DNA from 4 places in the Marinobacterium sp. xm-a-127 genome. Region 1 is predicted to be linked to each of the others. Evidence: predicted binding sites of a transcription regulator. Region 1 holds the regulator's gene; each other region holds the start of a gene.
What was found. Region 1 encodes sigma-54, which starts transcription at its own class of promoters, with help from an activator protein. Its sites were predicted from a motif close to TGGCACNNNNNTTGCTNT; they were not measured.

Region 2: a site for sigma-54 is predicted at 2,304-2,321, ahead of glnL (nitrogen regulation protein NR(II)). Genes of this name have one in related genera too.
Region 3: a site for sigma-54 is predicted at 2,641-2,658, ahead of glnK (P-II family nitrogen regulator). Genes of this name have one in related genera too.
Region 4: a site for sigma-54 is predicted at 2,653-2,670, ahead of XMA127_RS00100 (amino acid ABC transporter substrate-binding protein). Genes of this name have one in related genera too.

The regions. Positions count from the first base shown of each region.
Region 1 covers NZ_WBYH01000001.1:599,576-604,027, reverse strand. Annotated here, with positions in the region: gene lptA (lipopolysaccharide transport periplasmic protein LptA) at 1-273, shown strand, start outside; gene lptB (LPS export ABC transporter ATP-binding protein) at 276-1,001, shown strand; gene XMA127_RS02885 (RNA polymerase factor sigma-54) at 1,032-2,531, shown strand; gene hpf (ribosome hibernation-promoting factor, HPF/YfiA family) at 2,584-2,874, shown strand; gene XMA127_RS02875 (PTS sugar transporter subunit IIA) at 2,887-3,345, shown strand; gene rapZ (RNase adapter RapZ) at 3,348-4,208, shown strand; gene XMA127_RS02865 (HPr family phosphocarrier protein) at 4,217-4,452, shown strand, end outside.
Region 2 covers NZ_WBYH01000008.1:27,757-32,208, reverse strand. Annotated here, with positions in the region: gene typA (translational GTPase TypA) at 1-271, opposite strand, end outside; gene glnA (glutamate--ammonia ligase) at 661-2,067, shown strand; gene glnL (nitrogen regulation protein NR(II)) at 2,392-3,447, shown strand; gene glnG (nitrogen regulation protein NR(I)) at 3,449-4,452, shown strand, end outside.
Region 3 covers NZ_WBYH01000006.1:50,518-54,969, forward strand. Annotated here, with positions in the region: gene rep (DNA helicase Rep) at 1-561, opposite strand, end outside; gene XMA127_RS10540 (YifB family Mg chelatase-like AAA ATPase) at 637-2,130, opposite strand; gene XMA127_RS10545 (accessory factor UbiK family protein) at 2,170-2,418, opposite strand; gene glnK (P-II family nitrogen regulator) at 2,712-3,050, shown strand; gene XMA127_RS10555 (ammonium transporter) at 3,086-4,336, shown strand.
Region 4 covers NZ_WBYH01000001.1:19,351-23,802, reverse strand. Annotated here, with positions in the region: gene glnE (bifunctional [glutamate--ammonia ligase]-adenylyl-L-tyrosine phosphorylase/[glutamate--ammonia-ligase] adenylyltransferase) at 1-2,375, opposite strand, end outside; gene XMA127_RS00100 (amino acid ABC transporter substrate-binding protein) at 2,711-3,727, shown strand; gene XMA127_RS00095 (amino acid ABC transporter permease) at 3,802-4,452, shown strand, end outside.

The sequences.
Region 1 (4,452 bases):
AATCAGATCATCTCAAAAGGTGCTCCAGCCTACTTCGAACAACGCCCTCAACTGGACCAAGAGATTACCTATGCAACCGGTTCAATTCTGGATTACACAGTAAGCTCTCAACTGCTGTTAATTACGGGGAACGCTAGAGTGACTCAGGGTGGTGACGAGTTCACTGGGGCTAAAATTAATTACGACATGGCGAACTCTAAAGTAAAAGCCTTTAGCAGTGAGAGCGGAAGCCAGCGTGTCAAAATGGTTCTTCAGCCTAAAAAAGATAATTAACCATGAGTTCACTCGAAGCCCTCCACCTAGCCAAAAGCTACAAAGGACGCTCTGTTATTGAAGATGTGTCCGTCACTGTTGAGCCCGGTGAGATTATAGGATTGCTTGGGCCCAACGGAGCGGGTAAGACAACCTGCTTCTATATGATTGTAGGTCTGGTCAGAGCGGATCGAGGCAACATTCGTCTCAATGGCGACGACGTCACTAGAATGCCTATTCATGAGCGCGCAAAACGCGGCTTAGGCTATCTTCCGCAAGAGGCCTCTGTATTCAGAAAGCTGAGTGTCTACGACAATCTAATGGCCATACTGGAGCAGAGAAAAGACCTGACCAAAGATCAACAACACGAGAAAGCTCAGTCACTGCTTGAAGAGTTTCATATCACTCACATCAAAGAGTCCAAAGGGATGGTCCTATCCGGAGGTGAAAGACGCCGAGTTGAGATTGCAAGAGCCCTAGCAAACGATCCTGACTTCATCCTACTGGACGAGCCTTTTGCTGGTGTAGACCCCATCTCTGTCAGCGACATCAAACAGACCATCAGACACCTTAAAGATCGAGGTATTGGCGTCCTGATAACAGATCACAATGTCAGAGAGACTCTCGACATTTGCGAACGGGCTTACATCGTTAGTGAGGGTAACATTCTTGCAGAGGGTGAGCCTGAGCAGATCATGATGAATCAAGCCGTTAAAGAGGCTTATCTGGGCAATGATTTTCGCTTGTAACTCTCACACTTTTAAGTAATTATCATTTTAATGAAGCACTCTTTACAGCTCAAAGTCGGACAGAACCTGTCCATGACCCCACAATTGCAGCAAGCGATCAAATTGCTGCAACTCTCCTCCTTAGAGCTACAGACAGAGATTCAAGAGGCACTCGATAGTAACCCACTACTGGAGGTAGCCGATGAAGAAGATCAGAGTGAAGAGAACTCTCAGAGCATTGAGCAAAAAGAGTCATCAACCTTAGATGAGACCCAATCTAATTCAGAGATCGAAGAGACGCTCGAATCGTCTCAGCCGGAAGATAGCTGGTCTACTGATGACATCCCTGAACAGCTTTCAACCGACAGTCAATGGGACGATACTTACCAAAGCTCTTCAAATTCCAATCGTGATGATGATTGGATGCCAGGTGATAATGACGCTGCGGTTGAAACCATCCAAGACCACCTTAACTGGCAACTGAATCTGGTTAATTTCAGCGATGTTGATCGATACATTGCTGAGATGATTATTGACTCTATCGATGATCGTGGCTATCTGATCACCGATCTGCAGGACATTCTTCTCAGCTGCCAAGAGGAGCTACCTGAACTCTTTTTTGAAGTGGAAATGGATGAGGTAGAGACAGTACTTCACCGTATTCAACAGTTTGACCCACCCGGTGTCGGTGCCCGTGATCTTGCAGAGTGTTTGAAAATCCAGTTAAGACAGCTACCCATAGAGACCCCTTGGCGAGCCGAATCTCTGCGCCTAGCGACCGACTATTTAAATCTGTTGGGCAGTCGAGACTTTAAATCTTTGATGCGCCGTATGAGGCTCAAAGAGGAGCAACTGTCAGAGGTGGTTAGGTTAATTCAATCACTTAACCCAACACCAGGAGACTCGTTAGATCTGGGTGATACTGATTACATCGTACCGGACGTGATCGTGCGTAAACGCGCTGGGGAGTGGACACTCACTCTCAATAACGACGTAGTCCCTGAACTACGTATCAATGATGTCTACTCAGGCATGATTAAACGTGCAGACAACTCCGCGGAGAACCAATTTTTAAAAGACCATCTACAAGATGCACGCTGGTTCATAAAGAGCTTACAAAGCCGCAATGAGACCCTCTTAAAGGTCTCAACGGAGATCGTTACTAGACAGATCGGTTTTCTCGAGCAGGGTGAACAGGCGATGAAGCCTCTTATTCTTCACGATATTGCTGAAGCCGTTGATCTACATGAATCCACCATCTCCCGTGTTACAACTCGAAAATACATGCACACCCCGCGCGGTGTCTTTGAATTGAAGTATTTCTTTTCGAGTCAGGTGGCTACCAGTGACGGCAGTGGTGCATCGTCAACTGCGATCCGAGCAATCATTAAAAAATTAATTTCAGAAGAAGACCCTCGCAAGCCACTAAGTGACAGTAAGCTTGCTACACTACTAGATGAAGAGGGGGTGAATGTTGCAAGACGAACCATTGCTAAATATCGCGAAGTTCTCAACATTCCACCTTCAAATGAGAGAAAGCGTTTGGTTTAATTGAGGTAGGCGGCCTCATTTTTTCACTCCGCCTAAGACGAGGAGAAGTCATATGCAGATAAATATTACTGGTCATCACGTAGACCTGACTGAAGCTCTAAGTGAATACGTACGTAACAAGTTCGATAAGCTAGAACGTCACTTCGACAACATTCAGAATGTACAAGTTACTCTCAGTGTCGAAAAGCAGGGTAAAAAAGCCGAGGCTGATATTCACTTAGCCGGTGGCCAAGTGGTCGCTTCTGATGAGCATGATGACATGTATGCAGCGATTGATGGCTTAGTGGATAAGCTTGATCGCCAAATCATCAAGCATAAAGAAAAAATGAAATCTCACAAATAAACGAACGACAACATGCAACTAGGTGACCTACTGACGACTGAAACAACCGCCTGCCGGGAGTCAGTCGCCAGTAAAAAACGCCTTCTTCAAGTGGCCAGCGAAAAGCTGGCCTCTTCAGTTGATGGCGTAACAGAAGATGAAATTTTTACAGGCCTTCTTAATCGTGAACGATTAGGCAGTACAGGAATTGGCTCTGGCGTGGGTATACCCCACTGTCGAATTCCGGGCTGTTCAACAGCATCCGCCTGCTTAATCACACTCGATGGCGGTGTCGATTTTGATTCAATCGATTCAGCGCCGGTCGATCTTGTCTGCGCACTGATCGTGCCCGATGATGGAAATGATGAGCACCTTAAGACACTGGCTGGTCTAGCAGAGCTGTTCAGTAAGCCCGAAGCCCTCAATTCTCTCAGAGACTGCACGAACTCTGAAGCCCTACTCAATAAAGCAACTGAGCTATCAAAGGTCTGATCATGAGAGTCGTTGTCATCTCAGGTCGCAGTGGTTCAGGGAAGAGTACCGCCTTGCAAGCACTTGAAGATGTTGGGTTCTACTGCATAGACAACCTACCGGCGACGCTATTGCCAGCGTTGGTCGAGCAGATGCTTAACGACCAGAATAACGCACCCCTGATTGCTGTGAGCATTGATGCCCGCAACCAGCATACCGACCTAAAAGCCTTCCCAGAGATCATGGAATCCTTGAGGGCTAGAGAAGATATAGGCATCGAGATCACTTATCTTGACGCATCAGAAGCGACCCTATTGAAACGTTACAGCGCCACTCGAAGAAAACACCCGCTGAGCAACCAAGATATTGGACTGGAAGAGGCAATAGCCTTAGAACGAGACCTGCTTGAACCCATCGCAAGTTCTGCAGACATGAGAGTTGATACCACTCGGCTTTCACTCTATGAACTGCGTGACACCATTAAATTGAGGGTCGCACAGCGTAAAGAGCAAGCGCTCTCTTTACAGTTTGAATCCTTTGGCTTCAAACACGGCGTTCCATTAGATGTTGATTTCAGCTTTGACGTCAGGGTGCTTCCTAACCCCTACTGGTTTGTAGAGTTGCGCCCTCTCTCTGGGAAAGATGAACCGGTTAAAAAGTTTCTCAACGCTTCCGATGAAGTGAATGAAATGATTAATGACATAGAGCAGTTCATTGTGAAGTGGATTCCCCATTTCAAAACAAATAATCGAAGCTATGTTACTGTAGGCATTGGATGCACGGGCGGCCAACATCGCTCTGTATACATTGCTGAGAGCCTTGCATCTCGCTTTGCTGACAGAATGGATAACGTCCAAGTACGCCATCGAGAATTATCAGAATAAGTTTCGCAATGATTGAAAAAAACGTTACTATAATCAACAAATTGGGGCTACACGCGCGTGCGGCGGCTAAACTTATTGGCGTAACAGGTAAGTTTGGTTGTGACATCAAAATCACAAAAGATGGCAAAACAGTCGATGCTAAAAGCATTATGGCCATTATGATGTTGGCTGCATCCCAAGGAACAGATCTAATCATACAAACGGATGGCGCGGATGAATCCGCCGCGATGGATGCTGTGATTGA
Region 2 (4,452 bases), on a different contig from region 1:
TCGACATAACACGCTCTACCTCACCACCGAAATCGGCGTGCCCAGGAGTATCGACGATGTTGATGCGGTAGTCGTTCCAAGTGATGGCGGTGTTTTTGGCAAGGATGGTGATGCCACGCTCTTTCTCTTGGTCGTTTGAGTCCATGACGCGCTCAGCGCCTTCATCACGACGGCCAAGGGTACCTGACTGCTCTAGAAGTTTATCAACTAGGGTGGTTTTGCCATGGTCGACGTGTGCGATGATGGCGATATTGCGAAGATTTTCGATCACGAGGTGAGTCTCATTAATTAAAGATGCGCGGATTATACGCGTCGAGCGTGATCAAGGCGAATTAATAGCCAATAAATTTGGACCATATGAACAATTGTTAGAAGCGAATCTAGTGCAAAATTTTTTGGCTGGAGTATCATATTGGCACACATCGACAGACTAGTAATAGTTTAAAGCACCATTGTGGTGCGTATGTTTTAGGTGTGCATCAAATTGGTGCGTTTATTGTCATTGGTGATTCGTTGCTGATGCGGTAAATCACCGTAAATAAAGACTTTTTTCGAGTTGGCATACTGTTTGCTAGCTCGTTAGGAAGACTGAGCTTGCATGGTGCAGGCTTAAACCCAAGGCTACTAGTCTGGCAATATCTGATAATGGAGAGAGCCATAATGTCTGAACAGACACTAAATCTGATCAAAGAAACTGACGCGAAGTGGATCGACCTTCGCTTTACAGACTCTAAAGGTAAAGAGCAGCACGTAACTATCCCAGTTCACGAAATGGGTGACGACTTCTTCGAAGACGGCAAAATGTTTGATGGCTCATCTATCCAAGGTTGGAAGGGTATTAACGACTCTGACATGATCCTTCGTCCAGATGACTCTTCATCTATCGTTGATCCATTCTCTGAAGATGCAACAGTCATCATCCGTTGTGACATCGTTGAGCCTGCTACAGGTCTTGGTTACGAGCGTGATCCACGTTCTGTTGCTAAGCGTGCAGAAGAGTACCTGAAATCAACAGGTATCGCTGACAGCGCTATGTTCGGTCCAGAGCCAGAGTTCTTCGTATTTGACGAAGTTCACTTCCACTCTGACATGTCTGGTTGTGGCTACACTGTATCTTCTGAAGAAGCTGCATGGTCTTCTAACAGCAAATTCGAAGGCGGTAACACAGGTCACCGTCCACGCGTTAAAGGCGGTTACTTCCCAGTACCACCAGTAGACTCTCTACACGATCTTCGTGCTGCAATGTGTGACGCGATGACAGCGATGGGTCTGCACGTAGAAGTACACCACCACGAAGTAGCAACTGCTGGTCAGTGTGAAATCGGTGTGGCAGGTAACACCCTTGTTAAGAAAGCTGACGAAGTTCAGATTCTTAAGTACGCAGTTCACAACGTTGCTCACGCTTACGGTAAAACAGCTACGTTCATGCCTAAGCCAATCGTTGGTGACAACGGCTCTGGTATGCACGTTCACCAGTCTCTATCTAAAGGCGGTGTTAACATCTTCGCTGGCGACGCATACGCGGGCCTATCTGAAGAAGCTCTTTACTACATCGGCGGTATCATCAAGCACGCTAAAGCGCTTAACGCTCTATGTAACCCAGGTACTAACTCGTACAAGCGTCTTGTTCCAGGCTTCGAAGCACCAGTTATGCTAGCTTACTCAGCTCGTAACCGTTCAGCTTCTATCCGTATCCCATACGTAACTAGCCCTAAAGGCCGTCGTATCGAGACACGCTTCCCTGATCCAATCGCTAACCCATACCTAGCGTTCTCTGCGCTAATGATGGCGGGTCTTGACGGTATCCAGAACAAGATCCACCCTGGCGATGCAGCAGACAAAGACCTTTACGATCTACCAGCTGAAGAAGCTGCTCAGATCCCACAGGTTTGTTCTTCACTAGAAGAAGCTCTGGACGCTCTAGAAGCTGATCACGAGTTCCTAACTCGCGGCGGCGTATTCACTGAAGACATGCTAAACGCTTACATCGAACTTAAGCGTGAAGAGTGTGCTCAAGTGAGCCAGACAACTCACCCAATCGAATACGATCTTTACTACTCAGTTTAAGATCTTATCGATTCAAAAAACCCGGCACCTGCCGGGTTTTTTATGTTCAGGACGAACGGTATCCTGCGAGCAAAAGGATGTGCAGGAGCAGGGCATGCCAGGACGAACGGTATCCTGCAGGCGCATGGATGCGCACAAAACACCTCGCACCAAAATGGTGCATAATATCTTCATATATGCCATTCTATTGTGCATGCTAAAACTCAAAAGCCCGTGGTTACTGGGTTTCGCTGAGTTGGCAACCTTTTTGCTTATTAAGTAGAGCTATTAAGGCTTAACGCTAGAGTAGAGCTGTTAAGTCATCAAAACCCTTGGGAATACCTAATGTTCGGATCGCAACAGTACAAATTGATTCTTGAAAACCTCAATACGGCTGTATTGGTACTGGGGCAGAAGTTCGAGTTGAAGTATATGAATCCGGCCGCTGAGGTTCTGTTAGAGGGTAGCTTTAAACGCTTAAAAAATTCACACATCGAGTATCTCTTTATTGGTTCCGAAGAGGAGCTCAAGCTATTAGAGAGTGTCTCTGCGACGGGACAGCATGTCAGTAAACGCGAAGCCGCTCTGATTACCTTTGGTGGTAACGAGTTGATGACGGATTACACCATCTCAAGGTTACCGAATGGGTTTCTACTGATGGAGTTGCACCCACGTGATCGCCTGGTTCGAATTGAGCGTGAAGAGGAGATGTTGAATCGACATGCCACCGCCAAAGTGCTTGTGCGTGGCTTGGCACATGAGATCAAGAACCCGTTGGGCGGGATTCGCGGCTCTGCACAGTTGCTAGAGCGCGAGCTGGATGATGAGGGGCTTAAAGAGTTCACCGGAATTATCATCGATGAAGCGGATCGGTTAAGAAATCTGGTGGATCGTCTGATGGGGCCTTACAAGAAGCCCAACATACACCCGGTGAACATTCACGAGGTGCTCGAGCGTGTGCGTGCTCTGATTGAAGTTGAAAGCGAGCAAGAGATTCAGTTGGTTCGTGACTACGACCCAAGTCTGCCGGAGTTTAACGGCGACAGTGAACAGTTGATCCAAGCGGTTTTAAACATCTGCAGAAATGCGATGCAGGCCCTGAAAGAGTCTGAAACAGCCGCTCCGCAAATCCGTATGAAAACACGAGCGCTCAGACGAATTACGCTGGGCGCAGAGCAGCATCGACTGGTCTGCTGCGTAGAGATTATCGATAACGGTCCGGGCATACCAAAGGATCTTTTAGATTCCGTGTTCTATCCGATGGTGACCGGTCGTGCGGAAGGGTCTGGGTTGGGACTATCGATTGCCCAATCTGTTATTGGTCAGCACCAGGGTTTAATCGAGGTCGCCTCGAAACCCAGTACAACAAATTTTAAAATTTTAATTCCTTTGGAGAGTTGAGATGTCTAAGCCAGCAACCGTTTGGATAGTAGATGATGATCGCTCAATACGTTGGGTTTTAGAGAAAGCGATCTCTGGCAGTGGCTTGGCGACAGAAGTGTTTGAGTCGGGCGATGCGTTGCTGCGTAAAATTAAGCGTGAACAGCCTGATGTGATTATCAGCGATATTCGTATGCCGGGCATTGATGGTCTTGAGATGCTAGAGCAGCTTCAAGCTGATTATGCAGACATTCCGACTATCATCATGACCGCTCACTCAGATTTAGATTCCGCGGTTGCCTCTTATCAAGGTGGTGCCTTTGAGTACTTGCCTAAGCCATTTGATATTGATGAGGCGGTAGCGCTGGTTCAGCGAGCGGTGCAGCACGTTGAAGAGCAGCGTCAACAAACCGAAGTGATTGTTGAAGATGATACACCTGAGATCATTGGTGAGGCGCCGGCTATGCAGGAGGTGTTCCGTGCCATTGGTCGTCTGTCTCATTCCCCGATTACTGTATTGATCAATGGTGAGTCTGGTACAGGTAAAGAGCTGGTGGCCCATGCTCTGCATCGCCACAGTCCGCGTGCGGGTAATGAGTTTATTCCATTGAACATGGCGGCTATTCCACATGACTTGATTGAGTCTGAACTGTTCGGGCATGAAAAGGGTGCCTTTACCGGAGCTCAAGCTTCGCGCCGTGGCCGTTTTGAACAGGCCGATGGTGGCACACTGTTCCTTGATGAGATCGGCGATATGCCTGCGGATACTCAAACTCGACTCTTGCGTGTTCTTGCTGACGGTGAGTTCTACCGTGTCGGTGGTCATACACCGGTTAAAGTTGATGTTCGAATCATTGCAGCTACCCACCAAAATCTCGAAAACCTCGTTAAAGAGGGCAAGTTTCGTGAGGATCTGTTCCACCGTCTAAACGTGATTCGAGTTCACATCCCCTCGTTAAATGAGCGTCGTGAAGATATTCCTCGTCTCGCTCGCCACTTTTTGTCACGTTCGGCGAAAGAGCTGGG
Region 3 (4,452 bases), on a different contig from region 1:
AATAAGATCATCAAAATCGACCGCGTTATAGGCACGAAGGTGGCGCTCATATGCCTCATAGGCTCTGGCGCAGAGAATGTCGATCGGCTCTGAGACAGTCTCCAGAGCCTGTTGAGGCGTGATCATCTCATTCTTCCAAGAGGAGATTTGGCTCTGAACGACATTGATCTTATCCGTGTCCTCATCGTGATGGACTAGAAGATCTCGAATTAAGATGCGACTGTCTTGGTCATCAAACAACGAAAAGCCTGGCTTCATTCCGAGCGCTTTATGCTCACGGCGCAAGATGGTTAGACCAAGATTGTGGAAGGTTGAGACAATCAAACCGCGTGCCGCTTTACCCTCCACCAGCGACATGACTCGCTCTTTCATCTCACGCGAGGCTTTGTTGGTAAAGGTAACCGCCGCAATGTGGCGCGCCTCAATGCCGCACTCTTCAATGAGATAAGCGATTTTTCGCGTGATGACACTGGTTTTCCCTGAGCCAGCGCCAGCCAATACCAGCAGTGGACCACTAATGTATTCGACGGCTTCTTTCTGACGGGGGTTAAGGCGTGACATGTTTGATGAGCAGACTCGATATTAGGGCGCACAGTGTACACCCTGACATCAGCAAGCCCAAGATCTGCTCATCAGTTAAAGCTGTCGATAGCTGAGCGCCTCCATAATGTGGCTGTTTTCGATCGCCTGATCTGCATTCATATCCGCCAGTGTGCGAGCCACGCGAAGTGCTCTATGGCAAGCCCTAGCGGAGAGCTGTAAGCGTGTCGCTATCACCATAAACTCTTTTGATAATGACTCTGAAGCATTCAGCTCTTTTTGGACTTCACTGCCTGTTAGCTCAGAGTTGAGCTTGCCCTGCCGATCATACTGTCGCTGCTGACACTGACTAACTCGCTTACGAACTGCGTCAGAGCACTCCTCATGCGATTCGCCCAGTAATAGCTCCTCTGTGGGCACCGCACTCAAAGCCAGACGCATATCAAATCGATCCAACAATGGGCCAGAGACTCGACCCTGATATCGATCGATTAGAGCCTGAGAACACTGACATCGCTCGGTCCCATCAGCGTAGTAACCGCAGGGGCAAGGATTCATCGCCGCCATCAAAGAGAAACGCGCAGGGTAGGTCAGCGTGCCCGCCACTCTAGAAATACTGACCTCACCGGTTTCAAGCGGCTCTCGCAGAACTTCCAGAACAGAACGGGGAAATTCTGGCAGCTCATCCAGAAATAGAACCCCTTGATGCGCCAGTGAGATCTCACCCGGCCTAGGGGAAGATCCACCCCCCACCATCGCCCGTGATGATGCACTGTGGTGCGGTGCTCTGTAGGGTCGTTCACCCCGAAACAATCGCTCGACCGGCAAACCCGAGACCGAATAGATACTGGCCGTTTCGATACAACTGGATTGCGAAAGTGGCGGTAGGATCGATGGCAGTGCTTGGGCCAACATACTTTTACCACTGCCCGGAGGACCGCTCAAAAGCAGGTTATGCATTCCACTGGCGGCCACTTCCAAGGCACGACGGGCCATCGGTTGTCCCCGAACTTCTGAAAGATCTACGGGGTAACTCGGCGGATAATGAACTGGGGGTTGAGGGTCTATTTCAGGTAGCTTTTCAGCACTCAACGCCTGACATAGATCGTACAGCGTCTTAGCTGAAAGTTGTTGCTTAGCACCCGCGAGAGAGGCTTCTTGGCTATTATCGGGGGCAATAACAATCAGTGAATCCGCTTCAGCACAGGCATAGGCGGCCGGAAATAGGCCTCTAATAGGGTGCAGTTTGCCGTCCAAGCCCAATTCTGAGTAGAGCTCTGCCTGCTGCAGGTGAGTTGTTTTAAGCTGATTGGATGCCAACAGAATGCCAAGCGCAATGGCTAGGTCATAGCGTCCGCCCTCTTTGGGGAGATCGGCCGGTGATAAGTTAACGGTGATTCGTCGTTGCGGGTATTCAAAGCCGGCGTTTAACAGTGCACTGCGCACACGCTCGCGGCTTTCACGCACCGCGGTCTCTGCCATACCCACAATTGCAAAGGAGGGTAAGCCTCCTGAAAGGTGCACTTCAACGCGAACGCGAGGTGCCTCGATACCGAGCTGAGCTCGGCTATAAAGAGTTGCCAATGCCATGACGCCATCCTTGGGTCCTGCAGTTGGCCTAGCGTTGCTTTAGGACTCTTTTGACTCCAACTCAGCAACCATCGCTTCCAACTGCTCTAATTTTTCTCGAGTTCGCTGAAGTACAGCGGCCTGAGCGTCAAACTCCTCCCGAGTGACTAAATCCAGTTTAGCAAAACTTGATTGAAGTACAGTTTTAATTTGCTGCTGCATCGCCTCCTGACCTGGAAGTGATGAGTTACCCTGAAGGAATTGGGTCATCGTCTGACTTAGGTTTTCAAACATCTTAGGATCAAGCATCTCAGCCCCCTTTAACATCGATATGCGTCTCAATAGATGCACTATACCAGAACCCTTTTAAGACAAGCGTCTATGATCACTATTTTAGCCTCAATATGGCGCACCAAAGTAGTGCATGCACTTTTGTGGTGCATACTGGCGTGCACTATAAAGGTTGATAAAACGGTAAAGAGACCCATGAAAAATTTATAAGTCAATGTTTTATAAGTTATTTTTAAAAGTTGGCACAAGTTTCGCAAATAGAGTTCACAGGAAAAAATTAATCCTCCCTTTTCACATTAAGGAGAAATCTGATGAAACTAGTGTCAGCCGTAATTAAGCCATTCAAGCTTGACGACGTGCGCGAAGCGCTATCAGAGATCGGTGTACAAGGTATCACCGTGACTGAAGTTAAAGGCTTTGGCCGTCAAAAAGGCCACACCGAACTCTACCGTGGTGCAGAGTATGTTGTGGACTTCCTACCTAAAGTTCGCCTAGACGCTGCTGTCTCTGATGAGATCGTAGATCAGGTTATCGAAGCGATCACCAATGCTGCGCAAACCGGCAAAATTGGCGACGGTAAGATTTTTGTTTCAGCGCTTGAACAAGTGGTTCGCATCCGTACCGGTGAGACCGGCGACGAAGCTCTATAACGTTTTGATTTTTGGCCTTATTGGAGGGCATAACAATGGAAGAACTTTTGAATACAACAGCTGGTGATGTAACCCAGCTGAAGTACGCACTCGATACCTTCTACTTCTTGGTGTGTGGTGCGCTGGTTATGTGGATGGCGGCAGGCTTCTCAATGCTAGAAGCAGGTCTTGTTCGTTCTAAGAACACCACTGAAATTCTAACTAAGAACATCGCGCTATTCGCGATCTCTTGCATCATGTACTTCGTTTGCGGTTACGCGATCATGTACGGCGGTGACTACTTCCTATCTAGCATCACGGGTGACGGTGTTGCCGATGAGTGGACCTACGCGCCATCAGCTGACTTCTTCTTCCAGGTGGTATTCGTTGCAACAGCAATGTCTATCGTATCGGGTGCAGTGGCTGAACGTATGAAACTATGGGCGTTCCTAGCGTTCGCGGTTGTGATGACAGGCTTCATCTACCCAATGGAAGGTTCTTGGACTTGGGGCGGCAACGCTGTATTCGGCATGTACACTCTAGGTGATCTTGGTTTCTCTGACTTCGCGGGTTCAGGTATCGTCCACATGGCAGGTGCTGCAGCAGCACTAGCAGGTGTCCTAATGCTTGGCGCACGTAAAGGCAAATACGGTAAGAACGGTGAGATCAATGCGATCCCTGGTGCTAACCTACCAATGGCAACACTGGGCACATTCATCCTTTGGATGGGTTGGTTCGGCTTCAACGGTGGTTCGGTTCTAGCAACGTCTGACGTTGAGAACTCAAACGCAGTTGCCGTTGTCTTCATGAACACTAACGCAGCTGCGGCTGGCGGTGTAGTAGCAGCACTAATCACAGCGCGTCTACTGTTCGGCAAAGCGGACCTTACAATGGCACTTAACGGTGCACTAGCAGGTCTAGTAGCGATCACAGCAGAGCCTTCAACCCCTTCTGCACTACAAGCTCACATCTTCGGTGCGATCGGTGGTGTTCTGGTTGTCTTCTCTATCCTAACGCTGGATAAACTAAAAATTGACGATCCTGTCGGTGCGATCTCTGTACACGGTGTTGTAGGTCTTCTTGGTCTACTACTGGTACCAGTAACTAACGACGGTTCTACTTTCTCTGGCCAGATCATCGGCGCCCTAACAATCTTCGTATGGGTATTCGTTGTCAGCCTAGTGGTTTGGGGCATCATCAAAGCTGTGATGGGCATCCGAGTGACTGAAGAGGAAGAGTACGAAGGTGTCGATATCTCTGAATGTGGTATGGAAGCCTACCCAGAGTTCGTCACTTCACGTAAGTAATAGGGAACTCAGTTTCTGTTGAAACCCGGGGTGTAGCGATACACCCCTCTTCTCAGCCCTACCCCCAGGTAGGGTTTTTTTCGTTTCTGGACAAACAGGTTGATCAGGAAACTTGA
Region 4 (4,452 bases), 580 kb from region 1:
ACCAGTGCTTGGTGCTCCCAAGTCCAGGCTTCATTCAGTTGATAGGCCTCAAAGGCATTCAGGGAGCTGACCAATAGTCCAGAATTGCCAGAGGGTCGCAGACGCATATCGACCTCATAAAGCTGACCCGAGGTCGTGAAGGTGTTCAATATATGAATGATGCGCTGACCTAAACGCGTGAAAAAAACGTCATTGGCTATCTCTTTATTGCCCCCAGCAGTCATCAAATTACTGGGCGCATCATGCACAAAAACCAGATCCAGATCCGATCCATAAGAGAGCTCAATCCCACCCAATTTACCAAAGCCGATAATGACAAAGTCTTGATCGCATGGAACGCCTGCCGATCGCTGCGGCGTGCCATATTTGGTTGTCATATCTCGCCATGCGATCTCCAAAACCGCCTGGAGAATCGCTTCTGCTAGCCAGGTTAAGTAATCACTCACTTTCATCAGAGGCAAAGCACCAGTTATATCCGCAGCAGCCACTCGCAGAATATGTGCATTTCTAAAGTAACGCAGCGCTTCCATTAACTGCTCAATGTCATCCTCTGGGATACGCATCAACTGCTGTCGTAACTCATTGGATAAAGCTTGTGCGTCCGGTGGATTGAACAGTGATGATGCATCAATCAGCTCATCAAGAAGGACCGGTTGATGAGCTAACTTCTCTGCAAACCATGGACTGGCTGAACAGAGCTTTACCAACTGCGCTCGAGCACTGGGGTTTTCGGCTAGCAGAAGAAGATAGGCTGAACGACGCACTACAGCTTGAATCAGCTGCAAAACCCGCTCCAAAGTCTCTTCTGCGTTTTCCACGCCCGACAGATCCCGGAGCAAACGAGGCAGCAGATCCAACAAACGCTCCTGCCCGACATTTTGCAACGCCTGTACCGTTCTTAACTGGCGCAGCGATACCAGTGCCTTCAACGCTCGATCGGTTTCGCTGTAACCCAGCTCTGTCAGATAGTGAGCCAGCGCCTCCTGATCTGCAAACTCCTCATGCCAGAGGCCCGTAAGATGCGCATCGCTCTCAGTTTGCTCGGCATTGCCTTCCTGATCCACTGGTGCAATAACATCTGCAAAGTGCTGTGAGACTCGACTTCGATGCTCATTTAGCTCTGTTAAAAGCGCCTCTGGACTCGTAAAGCCCATGGAGTAGGCAAGGCGCTGCATACCGAGATCATCAGCTGGTAGCTCTTGGGTCTGCTTATCTGCTTGCGCCTGAATCGCATGTTCCACATTACGCAGGAAGACGTAGGCATGGGTTAGCTCTGTCACAACCACGTCTGGAATGCCGACTACCTCTGGGAGAAGTGGCAATATGTTGCACAACTCTCGTTGCTGCAAACGTGTATCACGCCCGCCGCGGATTAGCTGAAAGGCTTGAGCGATGAACTCAACCTCGCGAATACCTCCGGCTCCCAACTTAACGTTATTCTCACGACCCTTTAAACGGTTCTCACGCTCAATCATCCCTTTCATTTCACGCAAAGATTCAAAGGCGCTGTAGTCAATGTACTTACGATAGACAAAGGGGCGCAGATCCTGCATCAACTGGGCGCCAGCTTCCTTATCACCCGCGATGATACGCGCTTTGATCAACGCATAACGCTCCCACTCACGCCCCTGTGTCTGGTAGTACTGCTCCATGGCATCAAAACTGGCAACCAATGGACCAGAAGATCCAAACGGACGCAGACGCATATCGACACGGAATACAAAGCCCTCGGCTGTGGGGGCATCTAAAACACGAATCAATCTTTTACCCAGTCGTGTAAAGAACTCTTGGTTGGATAGTGAACGGCGGCCACCTTGGGTTTCGCCATTGGCGGGGAAGGTAAACATCAGGTCGATATCCGAGGAGAGATTGAGCTCATGTGCCCCCAATTTGCCCATTCCAATGACGGCCATGCGTTGCAAATTTCCATCAGAGTCCATTGGCTCACCCAGATCTTTGACTAGATCTTGGTGCAGCCAATTCAATGCTGCATCAGTAGTGGCATCGGCCAGTTCGGAGAGCATCCGGGTGGTTTCTGTTAGATCGGCCAATCGGTTCAAGTCGCGCCAAATAATTCTAACCATGGCCAATCGACGCAGGCGACGCAGCGCAACACTCAGTGCCTCTTCACTCCCCACAGCTTCAACAGCCGCCAACACTTGCGCTGTTAAAGCACCTGTTGGAAGCTCACCAACATCAAGGTTTAACTGCTCAATCAATTCGGGATGACGCTGCAGCTGATCCGCAACATAGTCAGATCCCAATAGCACTCGATCTAACTCCGCCAACCGATTGTGATCTGATTCAAGCAGATCTCTTGCTGCTGAAACCTTTTGCTGCTGTTTTTCTAGGTAGTCATTCAATATCGCTGTCACTCAAACCACTCCGAAATCTTGCCAATAGGACTAATATACTGCGTTCAGTTATAAGAGGAACAGGACTTAAATCAAATTGCACCAATACTGTGCAAAAGCTCAATTTAAGCCCTACTTTAGTATTGACCTTTGAGTCATAATGACACAATCTTAAACGAGTAAGCAGAGTGCTGGCGTTGGGTATTAAAGATTATTTGATCAAAACACCCCGTTATACCGTAACTTTCAGACAATTTTTAACGATGAATGTCGATGAAAATGACTCACTGAAAATTGTTGGCACACTAGTTGCTGTGGAAAAAGAACAACAACCTACTCAAAAGAGGATCTACATAATGGCTAAGAAAGCTTTACTAACCGCTTCTATCCTTGCTGCAACAATGACTGCTGGTGCAGTTCAAGCAGCTACTCTTGACGATGTTAAGAGCCGTGGCACCCTAACTTGTGGTGTATCTACTGGTCTTGCAGGCTTCTCTCAAAAAGATGAGAACGGCAAATGGAGCGGTCTCGACGTTGATATGTGTCGTGCGGTTGCAGCTGCAGTACTTGGCGATTCAGAAGCTGTTCAATACAAACCGCTAACCGCTAAAGAGCGTTTCACTGCGCTAGCGTCTGGCGAAATCGACATGCTATCTCGTAACACGACTTGGACTCACACTCGTGATACATCACTAGGTATCAACTTTGCTGGTACTAACTACTACGACGGTGCGTCATTCATGGTCATGAAAGATCTAGGCGTATCAAGCGCAACTGAGCTAGACGGTGCAAACGCATGTATCCAAGCGGGTACCTCTACTGAGCTTGCAATCGCTGACTACTTCCGTGAGAACGGCATGTCATACAAAGCGGTTACTTTCGATACCTCTGACCAAACTCGTCAAGGTTTCGAATCAGGTCGTTGTGACTTCCTAACATCAGACGGTTCTCAGCTAGCGGCACTTCGTATCGGTCTAGCTAACCCAGGCAATGCAGTGATTCTTCCCGAAGTTATCTCTAAAGAGCCTCTAGGCCCAGTAGTTCGTCAAGGCGATGACCAGTGGTTCAACATTGTTAAGTGGTCTCTAAACGCAATGATCGAAGCAGAAGAGCAGAAGGTCACTTCTGCAAACGCAGCTGACATGAAAGCGAACGGCAACCCAGCTAACAAGCGTCTACTAGGTGCTGAAGGTGAACTAGGTGCTAACCTAGGTCTAAGTGCTGACTGGGCTTACAACATCATCACTCAAGTAGGTAACTACTCAGAGTCGTTTGAGCGTAACGTGGGTATGGATTCACCACTTAAGCTAGCACGTGGTATCAACGCGTCTTGGCGTGATGGCGGTATCCTATACGCACCAGCTATGCGCTAAAACCGAAGCGATCTAAAAAGGGGCACAACAGTGCCCCTTTCTGCGTGAAAGCACTCTATTTTTAGGTTAATTCAATGTTCAAACAAAAAACCATTGAAGAGGTTAAGTCAGCGAGCCGTAAATCGAGCTCCGGAACCACCTCCAACGCCTTTTATAACAACCCACGCATCCGCGGTTTCTTCTATCAGATCGCACTGGTCGCTGGGTTGCTCTATTTCTTTGGCACCATCATTGGCAACACGCTGGCCAACATGGAAGCGACGGGGATCAAAACCGGTTTCGACTTCTTAGGCGCAGCTGCAGGCTATGATGTCTTGATGTCGTTGATCTCCTTTGAGTCGACCGATACCTACGGACGAATATTTGTTGTCGGTTTCTTAAACACCCTTTTGGTCTCGGCCATCGGTATCTTCTTCGCGACGCTACTTGGATTTATCTTTGGTGTGGCGCACTTCTCGCATAACTGGTTGATTCGTAAGATTGCTCTGGTCTATGTAGAAATCTTCCGAAACGTACCGCTTCTGCTACAGGTGTTCTTCTGGTACTTCGCCGTTCTATCCAGTCTGCCTGGCGCTCGCCAAAGCTTGAGTTTAGGCGAAGCTGTGTTCCTCAACGTTCGCGGCCTCTACCTACCTAAACTGATTGGCGGCGATCTATCATCTTTGGTCTGGATCGCTTTAGGCGCTGCCGTTGCAGGAATTTTTGTACTGCGTCGCTGGGCCAAA